Regions from separate parts of the Pseudofrankia inefficax genome, predicted to be linked through region 3. Evidence: predicted binding sites of a transcription regulator. Region 3 holds the regulator's gene; each other region holds the start of a gene.
What was found. Region 3 encodes LexA, which represses DNA repair genes until DNA is damaged. Its sites were predicted from a motif close to CGAACNNNNGTTCG; they were not measured.
Positions count from the first base shown of each region.

Region 1 (7,246 bases), 1.5 Mb from region 3:
TGCCGTGACGGAGCACGGAGAAGCCCAGCCGCTGCGCGACGCGGTGGGAGGCGGCGTTCTCCGGGTGGATGTAGGCGGCCAGGTAGTTCTCGGTCAGGTGCTCGAAGGCCCAGTCGATGCAGGCCTGGGCCGCTTCGGTGGCGTAGCCGCGGCCCCACGCCTCGGCGCGCAGGGTCCAGGCCATCTCGACCTCACCGAACTCGTCCCAGAACTGCGGGCCGATCCGGCCGACGAACTCGCCGGTCGTCTTCAGGTGCACCGAGAACAGTCCGTGGCCCCGGTCCGCCCACTGTTTTTCAACTGTCTCCAGCCGGACCAGCGCCTGGTCGCGGGTGTAGGTGCCAACGAAGCGGTTGACCCGGTCGTCGGCATGCAGTGCCAGGAAGGCGTCGACATCCGCCAGCCGCAGCGGACGCAGCACCAACCGGTCCGTCTCGAGCACGGTGCAGACCTTTCGCCGTGGACCTCTCCTGGCGCCGGGCGGCGACCGTGACCGACGCGTTCAGCGTCGGCGACGCCACGGTATTACGCCCGGTGTCGCCGCTGTCCGGGCCGGCTGGACGCCTCTGTCAGGAACTCAGGCGGCGGTAGCGGGTGAAACGACGCACGCCCTCGGCGGCCGGGCGGCCGGAGCAGGGCCGCAGAACCTCCTCCAGGCGGGCCCGGGCCGCTGCCTGGTCGAGATGCAGGCCGATCGCGACCAAACCGTCGGGACCGTCGGAGGAAGGCCTTGCCGCGACGTGGATCTGCGGCCCGACGATGTTGACGACGAAACCGCGCGGGCCTCGCCCGGTGTCCACCGTCACGGTGCCCTTCAGGCGGTAGGCCCCCGCCGGCGGGTCCTCCAGCAGGTCGACCAGCGGACCGGGGTCAATGGGGCCGGTAGCCGGCACCGTCACCGCGTGGACGTGCCGGTGGGACTCCTCGCCCGGGTCCTGCCTGGCCGCGGCCGCGAAGGGGAGCTCGTCGACCGGGTCTTCCGTGGTGGCGGCGTCGAACACGAGTGCGGGGTCGACCCGCCCGTGGGTCGTGTCGACGAGGTGGGCGCGGGGGTTGGCCTCGCGTACCCGGGCGGCGATCCGGGCCACCGTCTCAGCCCGGACCTCGGTGGCGACACGGTCGGTCTTGTTGATCACGACGAGCGAGGCTGCCGAGAACCTGGCCGGCGGCGGCCCACCGCTGTCGACGGTGTCGAAGTAGGCGGCCGCGTCGATCACGTCGACCAGGCCGCCGGGGCGCGCGCGCCGCACGCCGCTGAACTGGATGAGCCGGGCCAGGGCCGGGGGGTCGGCGACGCCGCTGGCCTCCACGAGCACCGCGTCCAGCCGTAGCCGAGGCTGGGTGAGCTTCTCCAGCGCGTCGTCCAGGCCGTCCGTGTCCGGAACGCAGCACACACAGCCGCCCGTGATCGCGGCCGGCTCGTCCACCTGGCCGGTGATCAGGGCAGCGTCGACGTTGATCGCGCCAAAGTCGTTGACCACCACCCCGATGCGCGCCCCCGGCGCCCGGAGCAGGTGGTTGAGCACGGTGGTCTTGCCCGCGCCCAGGTACCCCGTGAGCGCGATCACCGGCACCCGTTGGCCCATCCGCCGCCTCCTCCCGCGCCAGCGCCAACCCCGCGCGGCGGTGCGGGACCGGCGAAGTGCCCGTACTTGACGAGAAGCCTAGTTGGCCATGTCGACAAAGCGGGAGTAATGCCCCTGAAAGGCAACGGTCACGGTGCCGGTCGGGCCGTTTCGGTGTTTTGCGATAATGAGGTCCGCCTCGCCGGCCCGCGCCGATTCCTTTTCGACGGTGTCCTCACGGTAGAGGAGGATGACGGCGTCGGCGTCCTGCTCAAGCGAGCCGGACTCACGGAGGTCCGAGACCTGCGGCCGCTTGTCCGCCCGCTGTTCCGACGCCCGGTTCAGCTGGGATATGGCGACGACCGGGATCTCCAGCTCCTTGGCGAGCAGCTTGAGCGACCGGGAGATCTCGCTGACCTCCTGTTGGCGGCTCTCCACCCGCTTCGGCGAGGACATCAGCTGAAGGTAGTCCAGAATGATCAGGCGCAGGTCGTTGCGTTGCCGCAGCCGGCGGGCCTTCGCCCGGATCTCCATCATGGTCAGGTTCGGGCTGTCGTCGATGAACAGCGGCGCCTCGGCCACCTCGCCCATCCGCCGAGCCAGGCGGGCCCAGTCCTCGTCGGTGAGCCGCCCGGTCCGGATGTTCTGCAGGGAGACCCGAGCCTCGGCGGAGAGCAGGCGCATGGTGATCTCCATGCGGCTCATCTCCAGCGAGAAGATGACCGACGCCATGCCATGCTTGATCGAGGCCGCCCGGGCGAAGTCCAGGCCCAGGGTCGACTTACCGACCGCGGGCCGAGCGGCGACGATCCAGAGCTGTCCGCCGTGCAGGCCGTTCGTCAGCTCATCAAGGTCGGCGAAGCCGGTGGGGACACCGGTGAGTGCACCCTCATGCCCGGCGATCGCCTCGATCTCCTCGAGCGCCGGATTGAGCAGGTCCCCGAGGGGGGCGTAGTCGTCGGTGCCCCGACGCTCGGTGACGTCGTAGACGGCGGCCTGGGCGCGGTCCACCAGAGCGTCGACGTCATGGGCCGGCCCGTAGGCGAGCTGGACGATCCGCGTGCCGGCCTCCGCGAGCCGGCGCAGTACGGCCTTCTCGGCGACGATATGGGCGTAGTAACCGGCGTTCGCCGCGGTCGGCACGCTGGAGATAAGGGTGTGCAGGTAGCCGGCGCCGCCGACCCGTTCCAGGAGCTCACGCCGGCCCAGCTCCGCGGCGACGCTCACCGTGTCGGCGGGCTCGCCGCGGCCGTAGAGGTCGCCGACGACCTCGAAGACGGTCGCGTGCGCCGGGCGATAGAAGTCGGTCGCCCGGAGAACCTCGACGACGTCCGCGATCGCGTCCTTCGACAGCAGCATGCCGCCGAGCACGCTCTGTTCGGCCGGGATGTCGTGCGGGGGCGTCCGGTCGAGCTCCAGCGGCTGACCGCCACCGCGCGAGATGTCGGTGACCGTCACCCGCCTCACCCCTGTCCTCGATCATCCCGCGCCGATGCCCGCACTGGCCGTCTCGGGCCGCCCCGACGCACCGAGCGGAGCTGCCGCCCGGACGTTCCGTTCAGCGGAGCCGCCCGGGCCTGTCGCCCGAGGAGGCCGCCCCGCCGTCCGCGCCGGCCGCCCGTTCGGACCGAGCCCGCTCAGACCGAGCCCGCTCAGACCGAGCCCGCTCAGACCGTCGCACAGCCCGAACCCAACTATCGAACAAATGTTCGAGGTAAGGCGGCCCGTTGTCAAGGAGACACCCACGAGGGACCGCGCACCGCCCGGGACGGCGAACGCACGTACGACCGAACGCCGACTTTAGGGGCTGGCAGGCACGCCCGGCAAAAAGTTATCCACAGACTTGTGTGGATAACCTGTGGGCAACGCCGGTAGTACCTGGGGAAAGACTCGGGACGACGACTGATGAGCTGTGGACGGCTAGGTCACGTTCCGTTCAAATTTCCCCGCTGGGCTGGTCATCTGCCCTCAGGCCCTGTGGACAGAGAAAAGTCCGCCGAAACCCGCGAACGAATCGTCTGCACGACGAACACAACCCATGCGTGGGCACTGGCGGCGGCCAATCGGGCCCGGAAACGGCACTGCCCGGTGCCTCGACAACCGCGCGAGACGGTTGTCGAGGCACCGGGCAGTGGTGGAGCGACGGCCGAGCGGGGCTCCGGGCCCGCTGACCCGAAGGCTGAGAACCCGACGGCCGAGAACCCGAAGGCTGGGGAACCCGGAGACCCGGACCCGGACCGTGAATCAGGCCGCGGAGACGCGGACCGTCACCTGGGCGGTCACCTCGGGGTGCAGGTGCACCGCGACGGTGTGCTGCCCGAGCGACTTGATCGGCGAGGTCAGCTGGACCTTGCGCTTGTCGAGCGCAGGGCCACCGGCCCGGGTGACCGCGTCCGTGACGTCGCCGGCCGTGATCGAGCCGAAGAGCCGGCCCTCCTTGCCCGCGCGGCTGACCAGCGTGACGCTCAGCGCCTTGAGCTGCTCGGCGATCTCCTGCGCGTGGCCGAGGTCGCGGACCTCGCGGGCCGAGCGGGCCCGCTTGATCTGGTCGACCTGACGCTCGACACCGCGAGTCGCCACGATCGCGAACTGCTTCGGAACGAGGTAGTTACGGCCGTAGCCGTCGGCGACCTCGACGATGTCGCCGGGGCTGCCGAGGCCGGGCACCTCGTGGGTGAGAACGAGCTTCATGTCGGCGTCACCCTCCTCAGCGAGCGGTCGAGGTGTAGGGCAGCAGCGCCATCTCGCGGCTGTTCTTCACCGCGATCGCGACGTCGCGCTGGTGCTGGCTGCAGTTGCCGGTCACACGGCGGGCACGGATCTTGCCACGGTCGGAGATGAACTTCCGCAGCAGCGACGTGTCCTTGTAGTCGATGTACTCGGTCTTGTCCTTGCAGAAAACGCAAACCTTCTTCTTGGGCTTGCGCACAGCCGCCTTGGCCATGTGTGCACTCCTAGGTTCAGACAAACGTCATGAGGGCGCGCAAGAGCGCGCAACGGGCGCCGCGCACCCGTGGACACCGTGGGTGGTGCCTAGAACGGGGGCTCGTCCGAGTAGCCGCCGGCCGACTGCGACCAGGGATCGTCGACGGCTCCACCGGAGTAGCCGCCACCGGACGAGGAGCCGCCCTGGCCTCCACCCCGGTAGCCGCCACCGCCGCCGGCACCACCAGCGCTGGCGCCGCCGGCACCACCGCTGGGGCCGCCACCGGAGTAGCCGCCACCGTCGAAGCCGCCGCCACCGCCCGGGCCGCCGCCGCGCGCGGCGCGAACGACCTTGGCGGTCGCGTACCGCAGCGAGGGGCCGATCTCATCGACGTCGAGCTCGATGACAGTGCGCTTCTCACCCTCGCGGGTCTCGAAGGTGCGCTGCTTGAGGCGGCCCTGGACGATCACCCGGGCGCCCTTCTGCAGCGACTCCGCGACGTGCTCGGCCGCCTGCCGCCAGATCGAGCAGCGAAGGAACAGCGCTTCGCCGTCCTTCCACTCGTTGGTGGCGCGGTCGAGCGTGCGCGGGGTCGACGCGACGGTGAAGCTCGCGACAGCCGCCCCGTTCGGGGTGAACCGCAGCTCCGGATCGCTGGTCAGGTTGCCGACAACCGTGATGACGGTCTCACCGGCCATGGCTTGTGCCCCCAGTCCCGCAAGGCCTGTGGTTGGCCTCGATTGACACGGTGTTAAGCGGCGACCGGCCGACGGGCGGCGCGCGGCTTCTTCGCTTCCGGCAGTCGGATGACCTTGGTGCGGATGACCGACTCGTTGAGCGTGAGCTGCCGGTCGAGCTCGGCGACCACGTCCGGCTCGGCGTGCAGATCGATGACGGCGTAGATGCCCTCGTGGCTCTTGCGGATCTCGTAGGCGAGCCGGCGCCGGCCCCAGACGTCGACCTTCTCGACCGCGCCGCCGCCGTTGCGGACGACGCTGAGGAACTGGTCGAGGGACGGGGAGACAGTGCGCTCTTCGAGATCGGGGTCGAGGATGACCATGAGCTCGTAATGACGTGCCAAGGCTGAACCCACCTCCTGTGGACTCGGCGGCCGCGGGACGTACCCGTGGCAGGAGGACGGTGCTGTACCGACGGACGAACCACTCGAACGAGCGGCTCCGCCGGCAGAGCAGACGCTCGGCACATCGTTGGCGGCCCAGCCGTAAGGCTGAGGTTCTGAAGCTGACGTCCTACAGCTGACGTCCTACCCCTGGAGCCACGAAGATGTGCCGACGACACCCGGTATAGGAGCGGGCGTCACGTCGCGTCGAGCTTACTCGACGTGTCGGACGATCTGACGCTCGCCGCCTTGGGGCCGCGCGGCGGAGTGCGCCGGGGACGAAGGCCCGTCCGTCGCGGCGTCGGCGCCAGGGTCGTCCGTCGGCCCGTGCCAGACCGTGCGCACCCAGCCGCACGCCGCCGCCAGCAGCCCGACCAGGGCCAACAGGATCAGCAGCCCGCGCACGTGCCGCCCCGGCGACGGGTCGACCAGCGCGACGACGATGACGACCACCACTGCGGCCGCGGCGGTCCCGGCGACCGGATAGGCCAACGCGTTGATCGCACGCTCGCGCTCGGTGAACTGGCGTCGGGGACCAGCGTCCCGCCGCGATCCCGCACCCGGCGGACTGGTGGCCTTCCAGCGGCGGGAGACGGCGCCGAGGCCGCCGCCCGGGCGCTCGGGCGCGACTGGCCCGACGTCGCGGGGCGCCGCGTCACCGGCCTCGATCCCGGCCCGATCGGCCGGAGCCGCCGGGGCGGGCCGTGGCTCGTGGGCCGGGGCACCGTCGGCCGGCGGGCCGGCTGGGTCGCCGTCCGTACTCATCGCCCCATCCTGGCCTACCAACGCGCCGATCACCTCCATTGGCGTCCTTGGTGTGGTGCTTCCGCGGTAGGCGCCGCTTCCGGTGGACCCGTACCGGGTGCCCAGGCTGGCCGGGCCCGACGACCAGCCCAACCGATCGTCACTGTGAGTTATCTTCCCGGCCGACGGGCGGTGACGGAGCGCGGACGGGGGACGGCCGTGGAGGTCTGGGACAGCTGGCCGTCGCAACACGAGCCTGAACCACCGCCCATGCCGTACCCGGCGATCGCCGCCGCGGCGCTGCTCGGTACCGGGATCGTCCTCGGCTTCGGCATGGTCATCCAGGGCGTCCTCGCACCACCCCACGCGCTACCGACCGTAGCCAACAGCCCGAGCAGCGCGCGCCCTCACGGCGGTCAGTCGACCCAGTGGCCCTGGGTGAAGGCGACAACGAACGCGGCCATGACCGGCCCGGAGAGCCAGAGGTAGGCCGGCGCAAGCCGCGGATACCGGCCGGCAAGCCGGGCCAGCAGCAGGTAGACCGGGAAGGCGACCAGCATCGTGCGCACCCCGGAGGCGTAGTAGTTGGTCGCGGCCATCAGCAGGGTCGCGGTGCCGACGAAGGTCGCCTCGGCCCACCGCCGGCCGCGCAGCAACAGGATCGTGACGACGACGCCCAGCACCACGGCGAGCAGCTCGGCCCGCCAGAACCAGGTGAACGTCGTGGATCCGTCCGGACCGGGGAAGGCCGAATGCCACGTCGCCCGCCAGCCGGACCACGGCCAGTCGGTCCAGCGGTGCCAGCCGGCCCGCATCGCCACCGTGTAGGCGTTCCACTCGCCCGTCTTGCCGTGCAGATACCACAGGAAGCCGAACACCGGCAGCGGCGGC
Region 1 is NC_014666.1:8,753,102-8,760,347, forward strand. It holds gene FRAEUI1C_RS35525 (GNAT family N-acetyltransferase) at 1-442, opposite strand, end outside; gene FRAEUI1C_RS35530 (CobW family GTP-binding protein) at 570-1,586, opposite strand; gene dnaB (replicative DNA helicase) at 1,665-3,023, opposite strand; gene rplI (50S ribosomal protein L9) at 3,810-4,256, opposite strand; gene rpsR (30S ribosomal protein S18) at 4,273-4,509, opposite strand; gene FRAEUI1C_RS35550 (single-stranded DNA-binding protein) at 4,599-5,189, opposite strand; gene rpsF (30S ribosomal protein S6) at 5,243-5,572, opposite strand; gene FRAEUI1C_RS35560 (hypothetical protein) at 5,825-6,376, opposite strand; gene FRAEUI1C_RS35565 (glycosyltransferase family protein) at 6,772-7,246, opposite strand, start outside.
Region 1: a site for LexA is predicted at 3,264-3,277, ahead of dnaB (replicative DNA helicase). Genes of this name have one in related genera too.

Region 2 (7,246 bases), 2.2 Mb from region 3:
CGGGGCACGAGCACCGGCCGGAGACGAACCGCCAGGACGCGGGCCCGGCCCCGGCCCCGGCCGTGTGATCGTCCGGCTGGACCCGCGCGATCGTCGTGTACCGCTGGCCGCCGCTGCCCCGGACCAGCCCGCGCAGCTCGCCGAGCTCGCCCTTCCAGGCCGCCTGGTCGACGTTCCCCCGCAGCGCGTAGGACGTGCCGCGAGCATAGGTCGCGCTCGACACGGCCTGCCGCAGGCCGGTCACGCTGGCCGGGGTCCCTCCCGGCGGACCGTCAACCGGCGAGCCGCTACCCGAAAGGCCGTGGCCCACCGGGCCGTTGCCCGGCTCGTTCCCGCGGTCCCCTGGCGCAGGCGACATGTCCGGCAACCTAGCAGCCGGCACCGACCGTCCATCGGCGTGCGCGGCTCCCTGCCGCGACGGGCTACCGGAAGGACACGCGACGCCGGCCGGCTGGCCGAGCGGCTTCGCGAGGAGGCCGACCGGCTTCCGTCGCGCCCGGAGCCCAGGCACCCGGATTCTGTCGATTCGGCCGCCAGGCGGTGGCCGACCGGGGTCGTGCCGCCTCCGGTTGGCTCCCGGATCCGCTGGGCCGCAGGGAAACCGGGCTCCCAACCGCGACCCCGGTCGACAGGTGAGGCGCCCGCGGTGACCATGACCTCGCGCCAGCCGTACTGACCCGACACGGGAGCGTGAACCATGGTCAACCTGGAGCAGGTCGTCTGGGGGCTTCCGCTGCGCCCGCCGCCTGGCGAGGCCGCCGGCGCCGGCCAGCCGACCCGGCGCCACGACCCGATCGAGCTGTGGGGCTGGTTGTGCCACACGATCGTTCCCGCGTTGCTCGCCACGGCCGGGACGCCGTGGGAGCGGGCCCGGGAGGTCGGCCGGGACATCGAGACCCGCGGCCAGCACTTCGCCGGGTGCGGCGTCGCGGCCCGCGACCGGCTGGTGGCGCCGCTCCTCGACGAGGCGGCCGGCCACGAGCCGGCGGCCGCGCGGCTGTGGCTGCGGGCCGCGGTGCTCGCCGTCGTCCGCGACGGGCTGCTCGGCCGGGAGCGCGACCTCGGCCGGCTCACGAGCACGGACGTGGTCGCGCTGACCAGGGCGATGACCTGGCCGCTGAGCCTGTACCTCGCGCTGCACCCCTGCCCGCTCGACGACGACCATCTCGAAGGCGTGTTCGCCGCGTCGGGGACGACGTGATGTCCGGCCGGCAGACCGAGCTGGACGCCTGGTGGGAGCACGCCTGCCGCGAGCTGGTCCCGCGGGCGATGGCCGCGACGACTGGATGCGACCCGGGCTGCGCCCGGGAGGTCGGCGCGGACATCGCCTCCCGCGGCCGGGTCTTCGCCCGCTGCGGCCCGTCGGCCCGGGACGTGCTGATCACCCCGTTCGTCGAGGAGGCGATCCATCACCAGCCGCTGGACGCGCCGCTGTCGGTCCGGTCGGCGGTCGTGGTCGTGGTGCGCAACAGCCTGGTGGAGCGGGACCACGCGCTCGGCCACCTCGCCGACGTCGACATCCGCGCGATCACCAAGGTGATGACGGAGCTGCTGCACGCGTTCCTCGTCATGCAGCCGCGGCCCCGCCAGGGTGGGTGGCTCGCCGGCGAGTTCGCCGGCCTGCCCGGCCGCTACCCGCGGGCGTGGAGCGCCTTCGCCGCGCTGTTCCAGGTCCTCGTCCGGGGCGGCGGAAGCGCGACCTACAAGGTCGACTACAGGGTCGGCCCGCTGCCCAGACCGCGGCTGCCCGGACCGGGCGAGATCGCCGCGCCCCGTGGCACGACCGTCCCGGGCCAGCGGGTGTCGGCCGGCCCGGCAGGGCCCGAACGGGCCGGTCCGGGCCCGTTGGCGGGCTCGGGGCTGGATCCCCGTTTCGGCGCGAGGCTGGTCGCGCGGCTGACCGACCTGGCGGCGGGGCGCGACGAGGTGCTCGCCGTGCCCAGCCTGTCGCGGATCTCCCGGCGGCACGACAAGCTGTTGCGGGTCGTCGAGTTCGCCCTGGCCCAGGGCGCTTCGGTCCTGACGAGCAACTATCTGCTGCGTCCCGGCGCCGTCTACGCGCGGTCCGGGCGGCTGGCCGTCCCGGACCACCGGAACCACGCGGCGAGCTTCGCCGACCAGCGCGGCCTCGCCGACGTCCACCGCGCCTGCGCCGAGGCCGCGCTCGCCTCCCTCGCGGACGCGTCATGACGCGCGGCGGGTGGCTTCGGCGGGCGTTGGTCCGGCTGCGCTCGGGGTGCCGCGGCAGGGCGTCAGGCGCTGCGGGGGCCGGCCACGGGTGCCTGGTCAGCGGCCAGGTCCTGCGTGCCGAGCACGCGCAGCAGCGCGAGGGCCTCGGCTTCGCGGGTGCCGGGCGGGGCGGAGTAGACGATCACAGCCTGGTCGACGTCGGGCACGTGCAGGGTGTCGCAGTCCAGGGTGAGGGCGCCGAGCGACGGATGCTCGACCGTTTTGCGGGCGCTGCGCCAGCCGCCCGCGGGCTCGCTGTCCCACAGCCGGCGGAACTGGGCCGAGCCGGCGAGGAGGTCGGCCAGCAGCGCCGCGAGGCCCGGGTCGCGTGGATAGCGCGCGGCCGTCGACCGCAGGGCGGCGGCCGCCTGGGCCGCGGTGGCCGCCCGTTCCGCTTCGGTCGCGCCGACCGGGTGGCGGACGCCGTCCCGCGCCGGATCGGGCAGGAAACGCAGCAGGTTGATGTTGCGCCGCTCGACGGGAACGATCGACCAGTCCCCGAGCAGCGCGCTGGACATCGCGTTCCAGGCCAGGACGTCGCCCTTCGCGCTGACGACCATCGTGGGCAGATCGACGAACCGGTCGATGAGGCGCAGTACGCTCGGCCGCACGTGCAACTCGATCGCCCCCGGAGCGGGCGGTGCCCCGCCGGCCAGATGGAACAGCTCGTCGCGGCCGGCGGTGTCGAGCCGCAGCGCCCGGGCGAGGGCCGCCAGAACCTGCGTCGAGGGCCGTGGTCCGCGGCCCTGCTCCAACCGGACGACGTAGTCGACGCTGATGCCCGCGAGCATCGCCAGCTCCTCGCGGCGCAGGCCCGGCACCCGCCGGTTGCCCCGCGGGCCCGCGGGCAGCCCGACCTCCTCCGGCCGGACCCGTTCCCTGCCGCGGCGGACGGCTGCCGCCAGGCCCGCGCGATCGATGCTCACCCGTCCAGCATGCGCGCGACGGCGCCCGGTGGGGGCGCCTCCCGCCCTGCGCCGGGTGGGACTGACAGTCCCACGATCGGCTGGTCCTCCCGCCGCCCCGGCCGCGGGCCCAGGCTTGGGCCATGACAACCGTGCTGATCACCGGGGCAAACAAGGGCCTCGGCCTCGAATCCGCTCGCCGCCTGGCCGCGCTCGGCTGGACGGTCTGGCTGGGCGCCCGTGAGGCCGACCGCGGCAAGACGGCGGCGGCAGAGATCACCGCGGAGCAGCCCGGCGCCGACGTCCGGGTCCTCGCGTTGGACGTGACCCGCGATGACTCGGTCGCGTCGGCGCTGGAGACCGTCCGCGCCTCCGGCACCGGTGTTGACGTGCTGGTCAACAACGCCGGCATCGCCGGAACCCGCAAGGCGCCGGCCGAGACCGTGCCCGCCGACTTCCTCGGGGTGTTCGGCGTGAACCTGCTCGGCCCGGTGCGGATGACCCACACGTTCCTGCCGCTGCTGCGCGAGTCGGCCGCGCCCCGCCTGGTGATGGTGTCCAGCGGGATGGGTTCCTTCGGGATCACCAACGACCCGGACCGCCTGGAGTCGACGCTGCACGGCCTGGTCTACCCGTCGTCGAAGGCAGCCCTGAACATGGTCGCGACGATGTACGCGAAGTCGCTGCCCGACATCCAGGTGACGGTCGTCGACCCCGGCTATACGGCCACCGACCTGAACGGCTTCTCCGGATTCCAGACCGTGACCGAGGGATCCGACGCGATTGTCGAGGCCTGCACCGCCACGACCAGGCTGGCGCCTTTCATCAGCCGCTCCGGCCCCATTCCATGGTAAATCACCCGGCTGAATGAGGCCCGGGCAGGACCATGCCCGAGGCGTTCGCGTCGGTCCTGTGGCGTTTCCGAGTGTCTCCTGATCGCCGTTTTAGCCCTCCGGTGGTCCCTACCGGGCCTGTTTCGTAGCCACCAGAGGGCGAAAACTGCGATCAAGAGGACGGGCGGACCTGGCGGTCACGGCGCTAGCGGACGTCGTGGGGGCGGAACTGGACGCTGATGCGGGGGCCGACGGGGCGGGCGGTCTTGGGGACGGCGTGCTCCCAGGTCCGTTGGCAGGAGCCACCCATCACGAGCAGGTCGCCATGGCCCAGCTCGAACCGGATCGTGGTGGCCGCGCCTCCGGCGCCAGAAGGGCTGCTGAGTCCGGTCGGGCTGATGGTCGAGGCGCCGGCACCGGGCGGTCTGGTGATGGCCGATGGGTCGCCGGTGAAGAGGCTGGGGGCCGCCGGGCCGCCGGGGGCGGAGCGCGAACCGGTCCGGGCCGGGGGAGTGCCTGGCCGCGGGCGTAGGAGCAGCGTTCGCGGGGCGCCGAGCACGAGGATCGCGACCATGGTGTCGTGGGTGGAGCCGCGGCCCAGGCGGTCGCCGTGCCAGGCGACGCTGTCGCGGCCGTCCCGGTAGAAGGCGAGCCCGACGGTGGTGAACGGCTCGCCGAGCTCGGCGGCATAGTGCTGGTCGAGTGCCCGCCGCGCCTCGTCGAGGGCCTGGTCGGGCAGTGGCTCACCCGCCGCGTAGAAGGACAGCAGCCGCGGGACGTCGACGGTCCGGTCGTACATCGGCCGCCGTTCGGCCCGCCACGGGACCTCGGCGCGCAGGCGTTCGAACAGGGAGTCCGCCCCCGTCACCCAGCGCCGCCGGACGTCGACCCAGGCGCCGCCGGCCAGCGGGCGCCGGGACAGCCCGGCCGCGACAGGGCCGATCTCCACCGACGCCGCCGTGTCCAGGAGTGACGCCTGAAACGGGGTGCCAGCCACCCGGCCAGGCTATCAAACATGTGTTCGATCCGTGCGTCCGTGACATGCGGGCCGAGGACGGGTCTGGGCGGGTCACCGGCTGTCAAGCGGCGCGGACCACGGTGGACCGGCACGGACCGGAGACCCGGGGAACTGCGTGCCGAATCGCTTGATCAGACAGCGACGTTGACTGAGATGGCACGTCCGGTGGGGAAACGAGGGTTCCGCTCGTATGGTCTCAGGGAACCCGCCCGGATCGGCGCGCGATGGCCGTCATGAGGTCCTGCCCGCAGGCTGATCCGCGCCGGGCGTGGACCTGCCGATGACGAGACCAAAGGGGACGCGCGGTGGCTCGGCTGGGCATCGACAAGGACTTCCTGTTGGACTTCGCGCGACTCGACAAGCCCGTTCAACAAAAGGTCTCCGACACATTCGCGAAGTTTCAGCAGGCCACCCATGCCGGCCTGCACCTGGAGAAGATCAGCAATGCCCGGGACGACCGGTTGCGCACCATCCGAATTGACCAGTTCTGGCGCGGTGTCGTCCTCGCACCGGACCACGGCGACCATTACACGCTGCTGAAGGTGCTGCCGCACGAGGAGGCCTATGCCTGGGCCCAGCGCCGCAGGGTGTCGGTGAACTCGGCCACCGGCCGCATCGAGATCCGCGACAGCGTCGCCTTGGACGCCACGCTGCCCGAGCTGGACCGATCGGCGCGGCGCGGGCGCGGCGGGACGCGTCCCCTGTTCGCCGACGTCGACGCCACGACGCTGCGCCGGCTCGGCATCGACCAGCAGACCCTCGCCTTCGCCCGAGCCGTCACCGACCTCGCCCAGTTGGAGACCGCGCAGGCCTTCCTGCCCGAAAGCCAGTGGACCGTGCTCTACGGCCTGGCCGCCGGCCTGTCGCCGGACGACGTCTGGCAGGAGATCGCCGCGGCCGTCCTGACCGTCAGCGGGCCGGACGAGCCGGTGAGCCCGGCGACCGTCGGGGCCGGCGCGTTCGACCCGGATGACGTGGCCGCCGCCGTGGAACGCAGCCAGGACCGGGTGGTGCTGGTCTCCGGGCCGGCCGAGCTTCTCGAGGTGCTCAACCACCCGTTCGACCTGTGGCGGGTCTACCTGCATCCGGTCCAGTTCAAGGTCGCCCACGCCCGGTATCGCGGGCCGGCAAGGGTCACCGGCGGCCCAGGCACAGGCAAGACCGTTGTCGCGCTTCACCGGGCCCGCCACCTGGCCGCCGCCGGAGCGGGGCCGGTCCTGCTGACGACCTTCACCGGGACCCTGACCGCGACGCTGCAGACGAACCTGGCCCTGTTGGAGGCTGAGGCGGCCATCCGGGACCGGGTCGCGGTCCGCACCGTCGACCAGGTCGCCAACCAGATCTGGCGGTCCGTCCACGGCGCGCCACCGCCGCTCATCCAGGGCGACGACGAGCGTGACCTCTGGAAGGAGCTCATCGACGAGCGGGGGCTGGCGTTCGGGGACCGGTTCGTCGCCGACGAATGGCGCCAGGTGATCCTCGGCAACGGGATCAACGACCTCGCCGGCTACCAGGCGGCGTCCAGGGCCGGCCGTGGCAAACCTCTGACGGCGGCGCAGCGGAGCCGGGTCTGGGCGGCCGTCGAGGCGTTCGAGGCCCGGCTGCGCGAGCAGGGCGTCCTCACCCACGCGCTGGTCTGCGCCGAGGCGACTCGGCTGCTCGACCAGGGCGCCGTGGCACCCAACCTCTTCGGCCACCATCCCGACGCGGCGGGCCGCCGGCCGTTCCGGCATGTCGTCGTCGACGAGGCGCAGGACCTCAGCCCGGCGCAGTGGCGGCTGCTGCGCGCCGCCGTGGCCCCCGCCGAGAACGACCTGTTCCTCGCCGGCGACGCCCACCAGCGCATCTACGGCCACCGGGCGAGCCTGCGCGACCACGGGATCGTCGTCACCGGCCGGGCCAGCCGGCTGACCGTCAACTACCGCACGACCGCCGAGATCCTCGCCTGGAGCCTCGGCATGCTGCGTGACGAGCGGATCGACGACCTGGACGGTGGGCTCGACAGCATCGCCGGCTATCGCTCCGAGCTGCACGGCCGCCGCCCGGTCCTCGCCGGGGCGCCGACGCCGTCGGACGAGGCCAAGGGCCTCATCGACGTCGTGCGCGGCTGGATCGACGCCGGTGTCGAGCCGGCCGAGATCGGCGTCGCCGCGCGCACGAACGCCGTCGTCGACGAGACCCTCACCGCGCTGCTGGACGCCGGCCTGCCCGCCCGGTCACTCGCGAAGCCGAAGCCCCGGGGCCGCAAGGCGGGAACGGGC
Region 2 is NC_014666.1:3,619,705-3,626,950, forward strand. It holds gene FRAEUI1C_RS41025 (DEAD/DEAH box helicase) at 1-358, opposite strand, end outside; gene FRAEUI1C_RS14890 (hypothetical protein) at 698-1,201, shown strand; gene FRAEUI1C_RS14895 (hypothetical protein) at 1,201-2,190, shown strand; gene FRAEUI1C_RS14900 (helix-turn-helix domain-containing protein) at 2,253-3,155, opposite strand; gene FRAEUI1C_RS14905 (SDR family NAD(P)-dependent oxidoreductase) at 3,278-3,988, shown strand; gene FRAEUI1C_RS14910 (alpha-ketoglutarate-dependent dioxygenase AlkB) at 4,173-4,964, opposite strand; gene FRAEUI1C_RS14915 (UvrD-helicase domain-containing protein) at 5,291-7,246, shown strand, end outside.
Region 2: a site for LexA is predicted at 4,978-4,991, ahead of FRAEUI1C_RS14910 (alpha-ketoglutarate-dependent dioxygenase AlkB). Genes of this name have one in related genera too.

Region 3 (7,246 bases):
ACGGAGTTGTTGGCGTTCTGGTACTGGACCGAGGTGATGTCCTTGCCGCCGAGGTCCATGTCGAAACCGGCGTCCCGCAGCGCGCGGACCTTGTCCTCCTCGCGCGCCTTGGTCTCGACGAACTCGACGATGTCGGGGTGGTCGACGTCGAGAACGACCATCTTCGCGGCGCGCCGGGTGGCCCCGCCGGACTTGATGGTCCCCGCCGACGCGTCAGCGCCCCGCATGAAGCTGACCGGCCCCGAAGCCGTTCCGCCCGAGGACAGCAGCTCCTTGGACGAACGAATGCGGGAGAGGTTCAGGCCCGAGCCCGAGCCACCCTTGAAGATCAGGCCTTCCTCGCGGTACCAGTTGAGGATCGACTCCATCGTGTCGTCGACCGCGAGGATGAAGCAGGCGCTCACCTGCTGCGGGGCCGGAGTGCCGACGTTGAACCAGACCGGGCTGTTGAAGCTGAACATCTGGTGCAACAGCATGTAGGTGAGCTCGTGCTCGAAGATCTCCGCGTCCTCGTCGGAGGCGAAGTAGCCGTTGTCCCGGCCGGTCCGCCCGTAGGCGTGCACGACCCGGTCGATCAGCTGACGGAGCGACGACTCACGCTGCGGGCTGCCGACCGCGCCCCGGAAGTACTTGCTCGTGACGATGTTCGACGCGTTGATCGACCAGTTGACCGGGAACTCGACGCCGCGCTGCTCGAAGTTGATCGAGCCGTCCCGCCAGTTCGTCATGACGACGTCCCGCGACTCCCAGGTCACCTGGTCGTACGGGTGCACCCCGGCGGTGGTGTTACGCCGTTCGATCCGCAGGCCTGGCTTGCGGGCAGCTGCCTTGGGGGTGGCGGCCTTGCCGGACCCGGCGGCCTTGCCGGCGTCCGCGGTGGGCTTGCCACCCCCGGCGGCGCCACCCCCGGTGGCCGTTGCACCGGCGGTGCCGGCCTCGCCCGTGGCGGCCTCCCCCGCGGCGGCGGGCTTCCCGGCGGTCGAGGCGGCCTTTCCGTTGGAGCTGGCCTTCTGCTTCGCGCCGCGGGTCTCCGTCATGACACTCCTCAGCTGGTCTCGTGCGCTGCGCCGAACGCGGGCACGCCGAATAGACCGACGGCCTCGCGACCCGCTTGCTGGCCTTCGGAGGGCACAAGCTCTTCGTCCCCTTGAAGGCCCGGATGATGTTGTGGACCTGCTACGCGCTCGCGTTTCCGCGCGTCAGAACTCCGCGCGCCACCGCTGGCGGAGGCGCGTCGTGACGGGTGTGACCGACGGCGTCGCGTCGGTGTAACCGCGGCGGGCCAGGCCCGCCGCGGGCGTTACGGCCGGGCGGGGCCCGCCGCGGGCGACAGGGCCACATCCAGGTCGTCGGCCAGCGCGGCCGGGCTCGCCGGCGCCGCCGGGTCGGCCCGCAGCTCGGAGATCGCCCGCTCGAAGTCGGCGAGCGACTCGAACGCCAGGTAGACCGACGCGAACCGCAGGTAGGCGACCTCGTCGAGCTCTCGCAGCGGACCCAGGATCGCCCGGCCCACGTCCTCGGCGGCGACCTCGGCCGCGCCCGACGAGCGGACCGTGTCCTCGACCCGCTGGGCCAGGATCGCGAGGTCCTCGGCGCTCACCGGCCTGCCCTGGCACGCCTTACGAGCCCCGGCGACCACCTTGGCCCTGCTGAACGGCTCGGCGGCCCCGCTGCGCTTGCGCACCCGCAGCGACGCCTCCTCCATCGTCGTGAAACGCCGGCCACAGGACGGGCATGCCCGCCGCCTCCGGATGGCCGCGCCTTCCTCGGCCTCCCGGCTGTCGACCACTCGGCTGTCGGGATGCCGGCAGAACGGACATCGCACGGCTCCTCCCTTCTTCACGCTCGTCGAGGCGGGCCGCCCGCGCGAGCGCACGGCGATCCATCGACCTGGGATCGTGCCGCACCCTGGACAGGGCTGACGCAGGGCATGGCGACAGCACCCGGGGCCGGTAGCCGCGCGACAGCGCGTCACCGGGGACGGCGAACGAACCTCCGAGCCCTCGCACCGGCCTGTCGGCACCGCCGAGCGCGGTGTCCTTCAAAACTACCAGTGGATGACTTACAGGTGTGTAACTACAAGATGTTGTGTCGCCAGACTAGCGCATGCCCGGTTCGTCGGTGCGCATGCCCCCCTCGCGTGTCGGAATCCACCGCCGCAGGACACGCCGGGCGCAACCTGCTCCGACACCGCCGCTTCGTCCCGTCCTCGCAGGTCAGGAGGGAGGCGACGACACGCTGGTCGGCCGAGGTCCGCGATCCCGCTCCGATCCCAGCCGCCGGAGCCGGCACGAGGACCACCACTCACGGGCCCTGTCCGCGATCACCGTCACGACCCGACAGCTAGACCGCATGCCGTGGATCTTCGGAGGCCAGATGAAGATCCACATGGCCGTGATCCGCGAAGTGGCGGTGGTGGCCACGCTTGGCGCAGTGGGTCGCGCCCCTTCAGACCCCGCGGCCCGTCCTTGATCGCCGTTTTAGCCCTCCCCTGGTCGCGACCAGGCCTCTTCCCCGACCATCCGAGGGCCAAATCCGCGATCACCAGCACCGATGGGCCAGCGTCGGCACGTGGGCTCTCCCCACGGTCCGCGGGGAATGCTCTGTCTCGGCTTCACCGCGCGATTCGGCGCCGGTGGGCAGTCGGGACGGGGGTATCACAACGCCAGCGTCGCCTCACGCCCGCGTTCCTCGCCCGCCGCCGTAAGCCTCGCCGGACACGGCTGGTAGCAGGCCCGACAGTAAACGACTCAGGGCCGCCGCATGGATCAGCCGTTCACTTGCGGATCATCCGCCAACGCGAGATTCCATACCCAAACTGGCGATCATCGGCGGCTGGCCCTCAACCGTGGAGGTCACGATCACGCACCGTCCATCAAGAAAGGGCGCCAATCGCACATCAATCGCCAGAGTTCATACAAACTTCGCGATCATGGTCGACCAGCAGCCCATTACCGGCAGAAGATCGCCATCCGGGTATGACACCCGGCCGACCGGAGACCGCGAAACGCCTGGGTCAGTGGCCGGTGGTGGCGAGGAGCCAGGTCACGCCGAGCCAGATGCCGCTCGCGGCACCCCAGAGCGCCAGGCCCATGACAAAGGCGGCCACGACGCGGCCGCGGGCGGTGAGCCGCAGCGCGGGCGCGGCCTGGGACTCGCGACGGGTTCGGCGGCGCGCCGGCCGGACACCGGCGACGGGATGCTCGGCCGCCGCCGCCCGCGCCAGCGGGCTCTGTACCGGGGCCACGGGCGCTGCCGCGCGCCCAGGGCGCCGGCGCGTCGGCACGGGAAGACTGATCACTTGGGCACCGTCGGGACCTACCGGGGCCGGGCGGCCCGGGATCGTCGTGGCCCCACGCGGGTTCGTCACGCCAACCTCCTAGCGGCCGGGCCAGCGACCCGGCTGCGCTCGTCGAGCGAAGCTCAACCAACTCGGGGGTCCGGGGAGATGTTCCCCGGGCAGACATCGCGGACCACCGACGACGCTAACTCAAGGTCAACATGCGGCGGTGGCCGGTACTGGGGCAGGGTGTCGTTCGAACTGATGGTCGATTCTTACACGCATAAGCCCGGCAAGCTACCCGGACACGCTCGAACGCGTGTTTGAGATTCCGTCGTCGTCCGGCTACGGTCATCACGATCAGGCATGACGCGCGCAGCTTCATCCACACGCCCAGCTTCACCCAGATGTCTCCCAAACGTCGGGTTCCCCGAACGGCGGGGGTCCCCGCAGAACGGGGGTCCCTGAACCGCGGGGGTCCCTGAACCGCGGGGGTCCCTGAACCGCGGGGGTCCCTGAAGCGCCGGGTCCCGGTGACGGGAGTCCCGGCGCAGGCGTCCCCGGACGTCGGGTCCAGTGGGGCGGCGTGGCCGGGCTGCGGCGCCGAAACCTGAGGCGCCCGTTCCGGTCGGGCTCGCCGGCCTCGGTGCCGGTGGGCCGGCCTGTCGGGCGTTCGATCCGGACACGCCGGGAGGCGCTCCGGGTCCCCCGATGTCGAGCCTCGCTCGACGAGCTCGACGAAGGAGAACGGTCGCCATGACCTCGAGGCTAGGAGTGCCCACGCCATGACCACGCAGGGAAGGGGACCGCGCAGGGCCGGTCGCCCGTCCGCCGGCCGCGGCGAAGCCGGTGGGACCGTGCGCGACTTCCCCGACGGGCCCGTCGACGAACAGGGTCTCACCACCCGGCAACGGAAGGTCCTCGAGGTGATCCGTGACGCCGTCGAGCGTCGCGGCTACCCGCCGAGCGTCCGGGAGATCGGCGAAGCGGTAGGGCTGACCAGCACGTCCAGCGTCGCGCACCAGTTGAAGATGCTGGAGGACAAGGGTTTCCTGCGCCGGGACCCAAACCGGCCGCGGGCGATCGAGGTGGTCACCTCCGAGGGCGAGGCGCCGATCCGGCCGCTCCCGAAGACCCGGCCCGACCTCGCCGCGGGCAAGGGCCGGACGCCGCTGCGGGTGCACACCCTCGGTTCGGACGACGACGTGCGCGCGGACGACGACGAGAACGCCCAGCTCACCGCGGCCACCGCCTACCTGCCGTTGGTCGGCCGGATCGCGGCCGGTGGTCCGATCCTGGCCGAGCAGGCCGTCGAGGACGTGCTGCCACTGCCCCGGGAGATCGTGGGCGAGGGCACGCTGTTCCTGCTGCGCGTCGTCGGTGAGTCGATGATCAACGCGGCGATCTGCGACGGGGACCTGGTCGCCGTCCGCCAGCAGCCGGTGGCCGAGAACGGCGAGATCGTCGCCGCGATGATCGACGGCGAGGCGACCGTCAAGCGGTTCCGCCGCCACGACGACGGCCATGTCTGGCTGCAGCCGGAGAACCCCGCGTTCCACGACATCGCCGGCGACGACGCCACCATCCTCGGCCGCGTCGTCGCGGTCATGCGGCGGGTCTAGACCCGACTGAGGCGCGACGGAGCGTCCGGAACAGCGCGGGCACGCGCCACCGGACGCTCCACCGCCAAGCGCCCCGACCGGATGGCTCCGCGTACCGGATCCACCGCGCCACGCCCGGCAGATTGACCGTGATCATGACGGCAGATCGACCGTGACCATGGCGGCAGATCGACCGTCGATCATGAGAGAATCGGCTGGCGGCGTGGTGGCGAGGGACGGCGGTGGTGGCGGTGTCGCAGCTGAGACGTGAGCTTTTCCCCAGGCACGCGGAGGCGTTGGTGTCCGCCGCGCTGGCGGATACGCGCGTCGTCGTCGTGAACGGCGCGCGCCAGGTCGGAAAGAGCACGCTTGCGCGTCTCGCCGTGGACGCACACGGCGAGGCGCGAACCTACTACCTGGACGATGACGCGGTGCGAGCCGCGGCCCTGGCGGATCCTGCCGGCTTCGTCAACGCGGACGGGCTGCTGATGATCGATGAGATCCAGCGAGCCCCGGATCTCCTGCTCGCGATCAAGTCGAAGGTGGATCGAGACCCCCGTCCGGGGCGGTACCTCCTCACCGGGTCCGCGCGCCTGTGGGGAATGAAGGGCATTCCGGACATCCTGCCGGGCCGGTCGGAGACCGTGGAGCTATGGCCGCTCGCCCAGGGCGAGATCGATGGCGGCCCAGACGCGTTCGTCGATGCCGTTTTCGCGCGGGACGAGCCGCTGCTGGCCCCGGGCGCCCTCGATCGGAACGACTATGTCGAGCGGGCGCTGCGCGGCGGTTACCCCGAGGCCGTGCGCCGTGAGGATCTGCGTCGGCGGGCCCGGTTCTTCGAGTCGTACATCTCGGACCTCATCGGACGCGATATTCGCCAGATATCCGAGATCGAACGGACGGCGGAGTTGCGCCAGCTTGTTCAGGCACTGGCGGCAACGGCAGGCGGTCTTCTCGTTCCGAACCGGCTCAGCAACGACCTCGCGGTGCCGGCGACCACCGTCCGCAGACACCTGGCCGCGCTGGAGCTCTCCTACGTCGTTCAGCGGATTCCGGCCTGGTCCAACAACCTGACCACCAGAGCTGTCGCGACACCGAAGATCATATTCGTCGACTCCGGCCTCGCCGGACACCTGACAGGTATGTCGCCGCGGCGGGCGTCTCACCCGACCGCGAACGTCGGCGCGCTGATCGAGAACTTCGTCCTGGGTGAACTGGCCCGACAGCTGACCTGGGCCCAGGAGCCGGTCTCGCTCTTCCACTACCGGGACCGGGACGGCAACGAGGTCGACGCGGTGCTCGAGCGGGCGTCCGGTGAGATCGTCGGGGTCGAGGTGAAGGCCGCCGAGACCGTGCGCACGGAAGACTTCCGCGGCCTGCGCCGGCTGGCCGACCAGATCGGCGACCGCTTCCACGCCGGATATGTGCTCTACGCCGGTCCCGAGGTCCTGCCCTTCGGCCCACGCCTGCGCGCCGTTCCGATCTCGGCTCTCTGGACGGCGCAGGCCGACCTCTGACGGGCTCGCGCCGATCTCGCTCCGGTGGCGAACCGGTCAGGACGTGCGCCGAAACCGGCCCCGCCCGTCCGCCGAGAGGCGGACTAGCGGAGCCGGTCTCGGCACGATCGAATCAGACTCGCGCCGGCGCGCGGTAGGCGCCCAGTTCGGCGGCGAGGGCGGCGGAGACGCGCGCGCGCAGCTCCGTACCGGTGGCGTTGTGCCCCTGGTGGAGCACCTCGCCGGATTCGTGAACGCGGGCGACCAGGTCGCCCCGGTTGTAGGGGACGACGACGTCGACCTCGACCTGCGGGTGCGGGACGCGGGTCGCGAGGGCCTCGACCAGCTCGGCGATCCCCGCCCCGGTCCTGGCCGAGACGCAGACCGCGTCCGGTGCCACCCGCCTGATGGCCGCCACCGTCGTCTTGTCGGCGATGTCGGTCTTGTTGACGATGACCAGCTCGGGCACGTCGCCGGCGTCGATGTCGTTCAGCACCTCGCGCACCGCCGAGAGCTGCCCGACCGGGTCGGCGTGCGAGCCGTCGACCACGTGCAGGATGAGGTCCGCGTCGGCGACCTCCTCCAGCGTGGAGCGGAACGCCTCGACGATCTGGTGTGGCAGGTGGCGCACGAAGCCGACCGTGTCGGTGAGCGTGAACGCCCGGCCGTCGGGCAGGGTCGCGCGGCGCACCGTCGGGTCCAGCGTGGCGAACAGGGCGTCCTCGACCAGCACGCCCGCGCCGGTCAGCCGGTTGAGCAGCGAGGACTTGCCCGCGTTGGTGTAGCCCGCGATCGCGACCGACGGCACCTCGCCGCGTTTGCGGGACGAGCGCTTCGTCTCGCGGACGGTCTCCATCTCGCGCAGCTCC
Region 3 is NC_014666.1:1,438,375-1,445,620, reverse strand. It holds gene FRAEUI1C_RS05775 (vitamin B12-dependent ribonucleotide reductase) at 1-1,037, opposite strand, end outside; gene FRAEUI1C_RS05770 (ATP cone domain-containing protein) at 1,301-1,789, opposite strand; gene FRAEUI1C_RS05765 (hypothetical protein) at 3,017-3,301, opposite strand; gene lexA (transcriptional repressor LexA) at 4,066-4,902, shown strand; gene FRAEUI1C_RS05755 (ATP-binding protein) at 5,133-6,398, shown strand; gene hflX (GTPase HflX) at 6,511-7,246, opposite strand, start outside.

Region 4 (7,246 bases), 2.6 Mb from region 3:
CTGGCCGCCGGCCGGGTGCAGGCCTGGGCGCTCGGCCCAGGGATCGTGCCCGGTCCGGCGGCGCGCCAGCTGGTCGAGGCGCTGGTGGGTACCGACGTGCCACTGCTGCTCGACGCCGGCGGGCTCGACCCGTTCGCCGAGGCGTTCGCCGCCGGCTTCCGGACGGGCGGCACCGAGGGTCGCCTCGGCTTCACCGTGGGCTTCGGGCCCGGCCCTGGTGGGTCGGCCAGGGGGGCCGGTCGGGTGGAGCCCTCGGCGAGCCGGGAGACGCTGGCTCGGCGTGCGGCCCCGGTGCTGCTGACCCCCCACGAGGGCGAGTTCACCCGGCTCACGGCCACCGCGCTCGGCTGGGACCCGGAGGAGACCGGGCGGGAGCTGGCCACCGACCGGCTGGCCACGGTCCGGCTGGCCAGCGGCGAGCTGGGCGTGACGGTCCTGCTCAAGGGCGCCCGGACGCTGGTCGTCGACCCGGGCGGCGCGGCCCGGGTGAACACCACCGGCACCCCGTGGCTCGGCAGCGCGGGGACGGGAGACGTGCTCACCGGCCTCGCCGGCTCGCTGCTGGCGGCGGGCCTCGGGGCGCTCGACGCGGCCAGCGTGGCCGCCTACCTGCATGGCCGGGCCGGCGAGCTGGCCCCGCGCCCGCTCGCCGCCGCCGACCTGCCCGGCCTGCTGCCGGCCGCCCGAGCCGGCCTGAGCGCCGCCGCCGACGCCGTCGGCTAGCCCCGCCGCGCCGGGCTGTTGGTGCCCCGGTGGGCGGTTGGGGTGCCGTTCACCGGTGCATCATCGGGGAGTAGGGCATCCTAACTGGCGGGAAACGGGACGAGGCCGCCAAGATCGGCGTGCGGTTGGCGAGGTGGTGGCGTGGCGGGCACGGCCACGGGAACGGGCGGCTTCGCGAAGGGCGGCAGCCTGGGGAGGTCGGCGGCGGGCGCGGTCGACCTGGTCGGATCGGTGGCGGGGTCGAAGGCGGTCCGGGCGACCGGCGGCAGCCTCGGCATCGCCGGGGCGGTCATCGCCGCCGGTCTGATCGCGGAGCGCCGGGCCGTCAAGAAGGCCCGGGCCAGGCCAGACGTCCCGCCGCAGCTGCGTGCCGGGCCCATCGTCGGCCGGGCCACCACGGTGATCGCCTCCGACGGCGTGCCGCTGCACGTCGTCGAGAGTGACCCGGACGACCTCGCCGCCGCTGGCGTACCGGCCGCGGCCGTCGTCACCCAGACCCGCGGCAACGGTTCCGCCGACGGCGTCAGCTCGGCGGCGGCCGGCGACGTCCGGTCGGACCCGCCCGCGGGCCTGGGCCGGCTGCGCTGGAGGTGGGGGTCAGCCGACCTGCCCGAGCGGCCGACCCTCGTGTTCGTGCACGGGTTCTGCAACACCGCCGACTCGTGGTGCTTCCAGCAGCGGGCGCTGGCCGACCTCGGCCCCATGGTCTTCTACGACCAGCGGGCGCACGGCCGGTCCGGGCGGTCCGAGGTCGCCCGGTGCACGATCGACCAGCTGGCCGATGACCTGCACGCCGTCCTGGCCGCGCGCGCGCCGACCGGCCCGATCGTCCTGATCGGCCATTCGATGGGTGGGATGACGATCCTCGGCCTGGCCGAGCGGCACCCGGAGCTGTTCGCGGAACGGGTCGTCGCTGTGGCCCTGATGTCGACGAGTGCCGGTGACCTGGCCCGGGTGACCTTCGGGCTGCCGGCCGGGGTGTCCGGCGCGGTCCGCCGAGTGCTGCCGGGCCTCGCGGTCGGGATGCGGCACGCCCCGCCGCTGCTGGAGCGGGCCAGGCGGCGTGGCAGCGACCTGGCCTACTCGATCACCCGGCGGGTCGGCTTCGGCACCACCGACGTACCGCCGTCGGTGGTGACGTTCCTGGAAGGCGAGATCGCGGCCACGCCGATCCCGGTGATCATGTCGTTCCTGCCGACCCTGCTGGCGCACGACAAGCTCGCCGCAGCGGCGGTGCTGCGGCACGTCCCGACGCTGCTGATGGTCGGCGACCACGACCTGATGACCCCACTGCCGCACAGCCGCACGCTCGCCGACGCGCTGCCCGAGGCGGAGCTCGTCGTCGAGGAGGGGGCCGGCCACGCCCTTCCGCTGGAACGCCCGGATGCGGTGAACGAGCACGTCCGGGCCCTCATCGGCCGGGCGCACCCAGCCCAGGCGGCGCACCGCTCACTGCTGCCCTGGCGCTGGCAGCGCGGGGCCGGCCAGCCAGCCTCAGACCAGCCAGCCCCAGACCAGCCAGCCTCGGACCTCCCGGCCGCCGAAGCGGACCGAGGCTGACGGACGTCAGAGCTTGGTGACCGGGGCGTAGCGCAGGAGCAGGTCCTTGGTGCCGGTGCCCTCGCCGAAGTCGACCTTCGCCTGGGAGGAGTCGGCGATGCCACTGGTCGCGACCACCACTCCGAGGCCGAAGACGTCATGGGTCACCCGGTCGCCGACGGACAACGCGGGAATCGGCCGACTGGCCGGGCGGGACGACGCCCGGCCTTGGCCGAAGGGGGAGCCGGCCGGCGCTGTACCCCCGCGCCCCGCGCCTGACCCGAACCCGCCCGACCCGAAACCACCGCTTCCGAAGCCACCGGATCCGGACGGACCTGGGCCTGCCGGCGCCGGCGCGAGCCGCCGCCAGTCGAGCAGGTGCTCGGGGATCTCGGTGACGAACCGCGACGGCGGGTTGTAGGCGGGCTGGCCCCAGGCGCTGCGCACGACCGAGCGGGTCAGGTAGAGCCGCTGGCGAGCCCGGGTCACGCCGACGTAGGCGAGCCGGCGTTCCTCCTCCATCTGGATCGGGTCGCCCAGGGTGCGCATGTGCGGGAAGATGCCGTCCTCCAGCCCGGTGAGGAACACCACCGGGAACTCCAGACCCTTCGCGCTGTGCAGCGTCATCAGCGTGACGACGCCGTCCGAGCCGTCGTCGGACGGGATCTGGTCCGCGTCGGCGACCAGTGAGACCTGCTCCAGGAAGCCCGCGAGCGTGCCGTCGGGAAACCGCTCGGTGTACTCCCGGACGACCTCCACCAGCTCCTGCAGGTTCTCGACCCGTCCCTGCGACTCGATCGTGTCCTCCGCGACGAGCTCGGAGAGGTAGCCGGTGCGTTCGAGCACGGCCTCGATCGTCTCGACGGGGTCGCCCTCGGCGGTCTCGCGCAGCTCGGCGAGCAGCGTCGCGAACTCACGGATCGCCTTGGCCGACCGGGTGGCCAGGCCCGGCACGTCGTCGACCCGGCTCAGCGTGTCGGCGAAACCGATCCGCTCCCGCTCGGCGAACGCGGCGAGCATCGCCTCGGCCCGGTCGCCGATGCCGCGTCGGGGGGTGTTGAGGATGCGGCGCAGGTTGACCGTGTCGGACGGGTTCGCCAGCACCCGTAGGTAGGCGAGCAGGTCCCGGATCTCCTTGCGCTCGTAGAAGCGCACCCCGCCGACGACCTTGTAGGGCAGGCCGACCCGGATGAAGATCTCCTCAAAGACCCGGCTCTGCGCGTTGGTCCGGTAGAAGACGGCGACGTCGGCGTACCGGGCGAGCTTCTCGTCGGAGAGCCGGTCCACCTCCTCGGCGACGAACGCGGCCTCGTCGTGCTCGTTGTCGGCGACGAAGCCGACGATCTTCTCGCCGTCGCCGGCGTCGGACCAGAGCCGCTTCGGCTTGCGCTGGGTGTTGCGGGCGATGACGGCGTTCGCCGCGGACAGGATGGTCTGGGTGGAGCGGTAGTTCTGCTCCAGCAGCACCGTCTTCGCGCTCGGGAAGTCCTCCTCGAACTCGACGATGTTGCGGATGTCCGCGCCGCGGAACGCGTAGATCGACTGGTCGGCGTCACCGACCACGCACAGCTCGGCCGGGCCGGGCAGCCCAGGGTCCGCTGGCCCGGCGGCCAGGAGCCGGCCGGGTGCCCGGCCCGCTGTCGACCCCCCGCCACCGACCAGCTCGCGGATGAGCACGTACTGGGCGTGGTTGGTGTCCTGGTACTCGTCGACGAGGACGTGCCGGAACCGGCGGTGGTAGTGCTCGGCGACGTCCGGGAACGCCTGCAGCAGGTTCACCGTCGTCATGATCAGGTCGTCGAAGTCCAGCGCGTTCGCCTCGCGCAGCCGGCGCTGGTAGAGCGCGTACACCTCGGCGACGGTCCGCTCGGGGTGGCTGGAGGCCTTGGCCTGCGCGGTCTCGTGGTCGACCAGCTCGTTCTTCAGCGTGCTGATCTGGGCGGCCAGGCCCCGGGCCGGATGGCGCTTGGAGTCGAGGTCGAGGTCGCGGCAGACCAGGGTGATCAGCCGCTGGGCGTCGGCGGCGTCGTAGATCGAGAACGAGCTGCCGAACCCGAGCCGCTTCGACTCGTTGCGCAGGATCCGCACGCAGGCCGAGTGGAAGGTGCTCACCCACATGGCCCGCACCCGGCCGCCGACGAGCGCGCCGACCCGTTCCCGCATCTCGTTCGCGGCCTTGTTGGTGAACGTGATCGCGAGGATCTCGCCGGGGTGCACGTTGCGGGCGGCGAGCAGGTAGGCGATCCGGTGGGCGAGCACCCGGGTCTTGCCGGACCCGGCGCCGGCGACGATCAGCAGCGGCGACCCCTCATGGACCACGGCTGCGCGCTGCTGCGGGTTCAGCCCGGCCAGCAGCGCGTCCGGGTCGAGCCGGGGGGACGCCCGGCGCTCCGGCTGGTGCGCCGCGGCCGGCTGCCCGGACCGGGGGGCACCGGCCAGCACCGCCGGGGCGAACAGGTCGTACGAGTCACGCGGCTCGGACGATGCCCCACCGGCGCCGGGAACGGTTTCGTCGTCGAAAAGTGTGCTCATCAGTCCTCGATCATACGTTCGAGTTGCCGGCCGCCGGAGTGGGGTGCTGTCGGCGTTTCCGGCTCACCGCCACTATGCCTGCCTGGTCCGACATCACCCACAGCGGCGGACCCGGCACTGCTGTCGTGGCACGGACGATCGAATCCGGGTGGGGCATCCGGCGAACGCTCCAGGAAGCCTCCGAGGCCCGCTACGAACCGCCGGAATGCTGGCAATAGACCCAATGTCGGCCGATCCCGGGGTGCGGAGCGCGGGGTATTGGTCCGGGCGTCCCGTGGCCGTTTCTTCGGTAAAGCTGACCTTCTTAACCAGATGAGGAGACCTTTGCCGTCGGCGCAGGGCGGACCGGCATCTTGCCTTGGCGTCGTTTTGGCCCCGAACATCGCACCAACCATGCGCGAACGCCGAGAAGACAACGCCCTCAGAGGCCCTGTGCGCTCGAAGCCTTACTGGCCCACCTCAAGTGTGGTCCCGCTGAATTCACTCATGCGCCCCGTCTCAGATCGCGGCCCATTCGGCACCACACCGTAGGACCGACGCTCCGCCCGCCTCGGCCAGGACCCCGGCCCTGGGCAGGGGCTCCCCGCGCGTCTTAGTCGAGGTCGCGACCCTGGACGGGCTGATCCGCATCGTCCGCGCCCACCTCGATCCAGCGTTGGCGAGGGCGCTCAGCGCCCGAGCCGGCGGAGCGGTCGCCGGGCGCGTAGCGCCCGGCGACCGCTCCGCCCTATTCCCACTCGATGGTGCCCGGGGGCTTCGAGGTGATGTCGTAGACGACGCGGTTGACCTGCGGCACCTCGTTGACGACCCGGTTGCTGATTCGTTCCAGCAGGTTGGCCGGCAGCCGGGCCCAGTCGGCGGTCATCGCGTCCTCGCTGGTCACGGCGCGCAGCACGATCGGATGGCCGTAGGTGCGCTCGTCGCCCTGGACGCCGACCGAGCGGACGTCGGCCAGCAGGACGGCGAACACCTGCCAGATCTCGCGTTCCAGCCCGGAGCGGCGGATCTCGTCGCGCACGATCTGGTCGGCCGCCCGGACGATCTCGAGGCGTTCGGGCGTGACCTCGCCGATGATCCGCACCGCGAGGCCTGGCCCCGGGAACGGCTGCCGCCAGACGATCTCCTCGGGCAGGCCGAGCTCCTCGCCGAGCCGGCGGACCTCGTCCTTGAACAGGGTCCGCAGCGGCTCGACCAGGCCGAACTGCAGGTCGTCCGGCAGTCCGCCGACGTTGTGATGCGACTTGATCTTCGCGGCGTCGGGGGAGCCGGACTCGATGACGTCCGGATACAAGGTGCCCTGGACCAGGTACTCGATCCGGCTGCCGGCGGCCTCGGCGCGGGCCTCCAGATCGCGCGCGGCCTCCTCGAACACCCGGATGAACTCCCGGCCGATGATCTTGCGCTTCTGTTCCGGGTCGGTGACGCCCGCGAGGGCCGCGGCGAACCTGTCCGCCGCCTTGATGTGCACCAGCTCGACGCCGGTCGAGGCGACGAAGTCCCGCTCGACCTGCTCGGCCTCGCCGGCCCGCAGCAGGCCGTGGTCGACGAACACGCACGTCAGCGCGTCGCCGACGGCGCGCTGCACCAGTGCCCCGGCGACCGCCGAGTCGACGCCGCCGGACAGCCCGCAGATCAGCCTCGCGCCGCCCACCTGGGCGCGGACCGCGGCGACCGCCTCGTCGACGATGTTGACCATCGTCCACGCGGGCCGGGCACCCGCGCCGTGCAGCAGGAACCGGCGCAGCACCTCCATGCCGTGCTCGGTGTGCAGCACCTCCGGATGGAACTGCACGCCGAACAACCGCCGCCCGAGGTCCTCGAACGCGGCGACCGGCGTGGACCGGGTGTTCGCCGTCACCGAGAAGCCGGGCGGGGCCGCGCTCACCGCGTCGCCGTGCGACATCCAGACCTGCTGCTCGACCGGCAGGCCGTCGAACAGGAGGCCCGGCCGGGTGACCGAGAGTGTGGTCGCGCCGTACTCGGCCGTGTTGGTCCGGTCGACGGTGCCGCCGAGCGCCTGCGCCATCACCTGGTGGCCGTAGCAGATGCCGAGCACGGGAATGCCTGTGTCGAACAGCGCCGGGTCCACCTGGGGCGCGCCGGGGGAGTAGACCGACTTGGGGCCGCCGGAAAGGATCACCGCGCTCGGCCGGCGGGCGAGCAGTTCGGCCACCGGCGTATTCCATGGCACGATCTCCGAGTACACATGGCACTCGCGCACCCGTCGGGCGATCAGCTGGGCGTACTGCGCACCGAAGTCGATGACGAGGGCCGTGTCGTAGCCCGGGTGCGTCGGCTGTGCCTGGCTCGTGGAGCCCTGGCCTGCGGCTGCGTGCTGCCCGGCCGGAGCGTTCTGGTCGAATTGTGCGTTTTGACCAGAAGAAGCGGGCTGACCTGATCGCGAGGCCGTCGGGCGGTTGGGCGGGCGGTTGGGTGCGCTCACCTGCCAAGT
Region 4 is NC_014666.1:7,621,862-7,629,107, reverse strand. It holds gene FRAEUI1C_RS30720 (NAD(P)H-hydrate dehydratase) at 1-723, shown strand, start outside; gene FRAEUI1C_RS37770 (alpha/beta fold hydrolase) at 865-2,283, shown strand; gene pcrA (DNA helicase PcrA) at 2,290-4,794, opposite strand; gene guaA (glutamine-hydrolyzing GMP synthase) at 5,522-7,237, opposite strand.
Region 4: a site for LexA is predicted at 4,802-4,815, ahead of pcrA (DNA helicase PcrA). Genes of this name have one in related genera too.